DNA from 2 places in the Peribacillus sp. TH27 genome. Region 1 is predicted to be linked to the other one. Evidence: riboswitches for the same ligand, from Rfam matches in the RefSeq annotation. Region 1 holds a riboswitch; the other holds the start of a gene.

Region 1 (3,418 bases):
CGAGGACATCAATACTTAAAAGAAGCTGCGACTGTCTTTTATGAACGTGAATATGGTGTCAAGTTAGATCCTAATAGTGAAGTGGCTATTCTATTTGGTGGAAAGGCAGGACTTGTCGAACTTCCACAATGTTTATTGAATCCCGGGGATACGATTCTGGTACCTGATCCAGGCTATCCTGATTATCTATCTGGTGTAGTTTTAGCCCAAGCAAAAACAGAATTCATGCCTTTGACAGAAGAAAATGATTATCTTCCGCATTATGGAGAAATACATACAGAAACCCTTGAAAGAGCCAAAATGATGTTCTTGAACTATCCGAATAATCCAACTGGAGCATCAGCAACTGAGGGTTTTTTTGAGGAAACCGTCTCGTTTGCGAAAGAACATTCAATTTGTGTGGTTCACGACTTTGCTTATGGAGCGATTGGATTTGATGGAAAAAAACCGATTAGTTTCCTTCAAGCAGAGGGGGCAAAAGATGTAGGTATCGAAATATATACTTTATCTAAAACATATAATATGGCAGGGTGGAGAGTGGGCTTCGCTGTTGGAAATAAAAGTGTCATCGAAGCTCTTGAACTGTTGCAAGATCATCTTTATGTAAGTCTTTTCCCTGCAATTCAAGAAGCAGCGGCAAGTGCGTTACTAGATTCACAAAGTTGCGTAGAAGAATTAGTGAACAAATATGAAGGGCGCAGAAATGTTTTTATTGATGGATTACGTTCCATCGGCTGGGATGTCCAAGCTCCTAAAGCATCTTTCTTTGCATGGCTCAAGATTCCTGAAGGTTTCACGTCCGAGAGTTTTGCTGATTATTTATTAACGCATGCTCACGTAGCTGTTGCTGCTGGAAATGGATTCGGTGAATTTGGAGAAGGATATGTTAGGGTGGGGTTACTTACTTCTGAAGAACGGCTTCAAGAAGCAGTTGAACGGATTCGCGCATTGAATTTATTTGGAGAATAGTGGAAGATTCCAAGTTAGCTACCGTTAAATTGTTGAAAACTTATTGACAAAGTATGGATTACCTGTCAGAATACAAAATAAATTCTTAATCTTTTGATACTTGAAGTTTAAATATATCAGCGTTTTCTTATTTTGAGCAGGTGGAGGGACTAGCCCTATGAAGCCCAGCAACCGACCGTAATTCCATTGCGAAATGGGGCGGAATTCTTCGCCGGATTTTTTTGGAATCCACAAGGCACGGTGCTAATTCTTGCAGCTATAAGCTGGGAGATAAGAAGATGGCTTTTTTAAAGCCTCTTCTTTATGAAGGGGCTTTTATTGTTTTAACATGGATTAACAGTCGAAGATTCCATTCTCCATATATCGAGGTAATAGGAAAATTATGGAAACCGTATTAGCCAGATATTAGAATACTGACTTCAAGACTTTACTAACGTTTAATAGGAGTGATCAGATGAGCGAGATAATCGCTACTTATTTAATTCATGATTTCAATGGCGAACATGAGAAAAAAGCCGAGAGTATTGCCTTAGGTTTGACAGTAGGAACATGGACGGACCTGCCTCATTTGGTCCAGAAGCAGTTGGAGAAACATAAAGGACGTGTTGTTTCCGTCACCCCTCTACCTGAAGCAGAAAGAGCAAACCGTTTTTTCAATCGTAAGGTGTACCGTTCGATGATAAAAATTGCCTACCCGTCGGGAAATTTTTCTAATGATTTACCGGCTATTCTCACGACAGTATTCGGTAAATTGTCATTGGATGGGGAAATCAAACTGATTGACTTGGATTTTGTTGGCGATATACACAAGGCTTTTCCAGGACCTCAATTTGGGATTACAGGTATAAGAGAAAAGATTAACGTATTGGACCGGCCTCTGGTGATGAGTATTTTTAAAGGGGTATTAGGACGGGATCTCTTATTCCATAATGAGCAGCTGAAACAACAAGCATTAGGAGGAGTCGACCTGGTAAAAGATGATGAGATTCTCTTCGATCAGGAGCAGACCCCATTCATTGATAGAATAAGAACGGGCAGACAAATTTTGAAAGAAGTCTATGAAACAACGGGCCATCGAACTTTATATGCTGTCAATCTATCAGGTAAAACTTTTGAATTATTAGAAAAGGCAGAGCGTGCAGCAGAAGCAGGTGCCGATGCCTTATTATTTAACGTTCATACATATGGATTGGATGTACTTCAAGCTTTGCGTGAAAACGATCGTATTAATCTACCGATCATGGCTCACCCTGCATATAGCGGAGCAGTAGCTTCATCGTCATTTTATGGTGTCAGCTACGCGTTATTGCTTGGAAAATTAGTAAGACTATCAGGTGCGGATTTATCTCTATTCCCTTCTCCATATGGAAATGTGGCACTTGAGAAAGAGGAAACATTAGCGATTGCTGAAGCTTTGACGAAAGATGAGCCGTCATGGAAAAAAGCCTTCCCGGTTCCTTCAGCAGGTATTCATCCGGGAATGGTTCCTAATCTAATTAAGGATTTTGGGAAGGACAGCGTAATTAATGCAGGCGGTGGAATCCACGGACATCCCGACGGAGCAAAGGGCGGGGCAAAGGCTTTCCGTTCTGCTGTAGAAGCTGTTCTTACAGGCAAGGCATTATCTGATGCGGCTTATGAAGATGAAGCACTAAGCAAAGCACTTGAGTTATGGGGAGGCTTGTAAGGAATAATGAAACCGATTATTTTTTGTGATTTTGACGGAACAATTACTAACTCAGATAATATCATCGCTATCATGAAAAAATTTGCACCTCCGGGATGGGAAGAGCTAAAAGACGGTGTTCTTCAGCAAAAAATCAGTATATCTACAGGAGTTGGGAAAATGTTTTCCCTGCTTGACAGTAGCCTAAAGGAAGACATTATTCAATATGTGAAGGATACAGCCGGCATTCGCCCAGGGTTCAACGAATTTGTGGATTTTACAAAACAAGCGAACATACCTTTGTATATTGTAAGTGGCGGTATGGACTTTTTTATTGAACCGCTTTTAAATGATATATTGCCTTCAGATTGTGTTTATTGCAACAGAGCTTATTTCAATCAGGAAAAGATCTTAATTGAGTGGCCGCATACTTGTGATAAACAATGTAACAATGATTGTGGTTGCTGTAAGCCATCTATAATGAGGGAAATTACAGAAGCAGATGATTATAAAATTGTTATTGGAGATTCGGTGACTGATTTTGAAGCGGCAAAGCAGGCTGATTTTGTAATCGCCCGTGACATACTGCTTGAGAGGTGCAGAACAGAAGAGATTCCCCATCAAGGATTTGAAACGTTTTATGATGTGATGCACATTTTAAAACAGCAGATGGAGGTAAAAGCATGAAGAACCATACTAAAAAGTGGCAGGAATTAGCGGAAATTAAGGCTGAACTTGCCGAACGGGATTGGTTTATGGGGACGAGTGGGAATTTATCCATTC
Region 2 (3,418 bases), 1.8 Mb from region 1:
CTTATGAAGTGGTTTTTTTGCTTGTTAAAAGAGGAAGGCCTGATTCTTAAATCCAACTAAATCCATAGAAAAAGGGGAGAAATCTTATGGCAGAGAAAAAGTTGCGTTTCGAAACATTGAGTGTTCACGGGGGTCTGCAAGTAGATGAAACGGGTGCACGTGCAGTGCCTATTTATCAAAGCAATGCATACTTGTTCAAAGATACTGACCATGCAGCAAATTTATTTGGCTTAAAGGAAAATGGCTATATTTATACACGACTTCATAATCCTACGGTCAGTGTTTTCGAAGAAAGAATGGCCTTGTTGGAAGGTGGTATCGGCGGACTGGCAACCGCAAGTGGGATGGCTGCCATTACACTGTCAATCCTAAATATTGCTGGTGCAGGAGATGAAATAGTGTCCGCTTCTACATTATATGGCGGTACGTATAATCTTTTTGAAAATACTCTTCCTAAATATGGGATAAAAGTGAAGTTCGTCTCTCCTGATGACCCTGAAAATTTCAAAAAAGCCATCACGCCTAGAACGAAGGCTATATTTGCGGAAACAATTGGAAATCCAAGTCTAAGGATTCTTGATATTGAGGCTGTAGCGGACATTGCTCACAATGCGGGCATACCACTCATTATCGATAATACCTTTGCTACCCCATACCTTTGCCGGCCAATTGATTTTGGAGCGGATATTGTCATCCACTCTGCTACAAAATGGCTCTTGGGAAATGGAACCACCTTAGGAGGCATCATCGTGGATGGGGGCAAATTCGACTGGAACTCACCAAACTACCCTGGCTTTACGGAACCGGATCCAAGCTACGATGGGATTGTATACTCTGAAGCAGTCGGCCCTGCTGCCTTTATCACAAAAGCTCGTGTGCAATTACTTCGTGATTTAGGGCCGACGTTAAGTGCTCAAAGCGCGTTCCAGTTTACGCTGGGGCTAGAAACGTTGCATGTGAGAATGAAAGAGCATCTTTCGAATACTAAGTCTGTTATTCAATATTTGGAAAATCATCCTGCTGTGAACTGGGTTTCGCACCCTAGTAATGGAAGTCACCCTGATAAAGCGCTGGCGGATAAATATTTGCCTAAGGGAGCAGGATCTGTTGTGACTTTTGGAATTCAAGGTGGACGCGAAGCTGGAGCAAAACTTATCAATTCGGTAGAGTTATGGTCGCATGTAGCCAACGTAGGGGATGCTAAAAGTTTAATTATCCACCCTGCTAGTACGACCCATCAACAATTAAATGATGTAGGTTTAGCAAAAGCGGGTGTAAGTGCTGATCAAGTGCGCATATCGATTGGTATTGAAAACGTAGAGGATTTAATAGAAGATTTAGAGCAGGCAATTGAAAAAGCGACGAATATTGTCTCCTTAACTTCTAAAACTGTTTAATAAAAAAGACCTGTTCATTCTTTCCTAGAAATATTATACATTGCGCTCCTTTTTTATCTATGATAAAATTTCTCCATACTAAAGAACTTAATGATGTACAAATATTCTATATATTAGCTCTTATCAAGAGAGGTGGAGGGATGTGCCCGATGAAACCCGGCAACCGACAAGGAAATTTCCTTGGAAAGGTGCCAATTCACACAAAGTTTAATCGCTTTGGAAGATGAGAGAAAGGCCTGCTTTTTCACCTGCCTTTCTGCTCATGCAGAAAGGTTTTTTCTATTTAGTTTGGGAAAACCTTTACATGTATAGCAATATTGAAAAACGGTTTTAAATCATATTTACAGGCTGATAATGAAGATAAATCAACTAAGTTCATAGGTTTTATTGGATAAAAGAGGTGAGTATTAATGATTACATTGACAAAAGTTAGTAAGCTATTCCGAACAGGAAAAGGAAGCAGTGACACGATTAAGGCTGTAAATAATGTTAATGTTGAAATAAATAAAGGCGAGATTTTCGGTATTATTGGCTACAGCGGAGCAGGGAAAAGTACTTTGATCAGGATGCTTAATGGATTGGAAACACCAACAGAAGGATCCGTTGTGGTGGCTGATAAAGAAATTTCCAAAATCAAAGGTGCTAAGCTACGTAAAGCTCGACAAGAAATCAGCATGATCTTTCAACATTTTAATTTATTATGGTCTAGAACCGTTCAGGAGAATATATCGTTTCCTCTAGAAATTGCAGGGGTTTCGAAAAATGAGCGTATCAAGCGTGTGAATGAATTAATTAAGTTAGTTGGGCTTGAAGGAAGAGAAAAGGCATATCCTTCGCAATTAAGCGGAGGGCAAAAACAAAGGGTCGGGATTGCTAGGGCTCTTGCTAACAATCCTAAAGTGCTACTGTGCGATGAAGCGACGTCTGCTTTAGACCCGCAGACAACCGATTCAATACTTGAATTGCTTGTGGACATCAATAAGCGTCTTGGTCTAACGATTGTTTTGATTACACATGAAATGCACGTCATCCGTAAAATTTGTCACCGCGTTGCAGTAATGGAAAGTGGTCAAGTAGTTGAACAAGGACCTGTCCTGGAAGTCTTCAAGAATCCGAAAGAACAAATGACGAAGCGTTTCGTTCAACAGGTAACAGAGCCTGAAGAAACAAAAGAAACAATGGAACACTTGCTGGAACGCTATCCAGCAGGAAAAGTAATTCAATTGACGTTCGTAGGAGATCATGCAGAGAGTCCGTTAATTACTAGGCTGGTACGTAACTTTGAGTTGGATGTCAATATCGTTCAAGGAAAAATATCTCAAACTAGAAGTGGTTCATATGGAACGTTATTTATCCACCTTGATGGCAATGAGGATGAAATGCTCCGCGCAATCGAATTCATTAAAGCACAGCATGTAGGCGTGGAGGTGATTACTCATGCTTGAAGAATTATTACCGAATGTATATTGGGAAGACATTATTGAAGCAACAAAAGAAACACTTTATATGACCAGTATCTCAGTACTAGCAACCTTTTTTATAGGCATACTATTAGGGCTAGTCCTGTTTTTAACAGGGAAAGGTAACTTGTGGGAAAATCGGGTAATTAACACGACCATGAGTGCTATCGTTAATATTTTCCGTTCCATTCCATTCCTTATTTTAATTGTGTTGCTCATACCTTTCACAAAATTGCTTGTCGGTTCTATGATCGGTGAGGATGCTGCTTTACCAGCCCTTATTATCGGGGCGGCACCATTTTATGCACGTATGGTTGAAATCGGCCTCCGTGAAATCGATAAAGGTGTAATTGAAGCGGCTAAATCAATGGGAGCGAAAACGAGCACGATCATTTGGAAGGTACTTCTTCCAGAATCGATGCCAGCATTAATTTCAGGGATTACGGTAACATCGATTGCATTGGTTGGATATACCGCAATGGCAGGGGTTATCGGTGCAGGCGGGCTTGGTAATCTGGCCTATCTAGACGGCTATCAAAGGACTCACAATGACGTTACACT

Evidence for each region. Region 1 has a riboswitch for S-adenosylmethionine ahead of mtnW (2,3-diketo-5-methylthiopentyl-1-phosphate enolase). Riboswitches for the same ligand answer to the same signal wherever they lie in the genome.
Region 2: linked by a shared signal. The riboswitch ahead of JFU24_RS18640 (methionine ABC transporter ATP-binding protein) and the one ahead of mtnW (2,3-diketo-5-methylthiopentyl-1-phosphate enolase) in region 1 are both predicted to bind S-adenosylmethionine.

Annotation. Positions count from the first base shown of each region.
Region 1 is NZ_JAEKEV010000002.1:5,371,104-5,374,521, forward strand. It holds gene JFU24_RS27325 (pyridoxal phosphate-dependent aminotransferase) at 1-969, shown strand, start outside; SAM riboswitch class I at 1,094-1,246, shown strand; gene mtnW (2,3-diketo-5-methylthiopentyl-1-phosphate enolase) at 1,424-2,656, shown strand; gene JFU24_RS27335 (2-hydroxy-3-keto-5-methylthiopentenyl-1-phosphate phosphatase) at 2,663-3,322, shown strand; gene JFU24_RS27340 (methylthioribulose 1-phosphate dehydratase) at 3,319-3,418, shown strand, end outside.
Region 2 is NZ_JAEKEV010000002.1:3,603,119-3,606,536, forward strand. It holds gene JFU24_RS18635 (O-acetylhomoserine aminocarboxypropyltransferase/cysteine synthase family protein) at 87-1,397, shown strand; SAM riboswitch class I at 1,515-1,627, shown strand; gene JFU24_RS18640 (methionine ABC transporter ATP-binding protein) at 1,808-2,842, shown strand; gene JFU24_RS18645 (methionine ABC transporter permease) at 2,835-3,418, shown strand, end outside.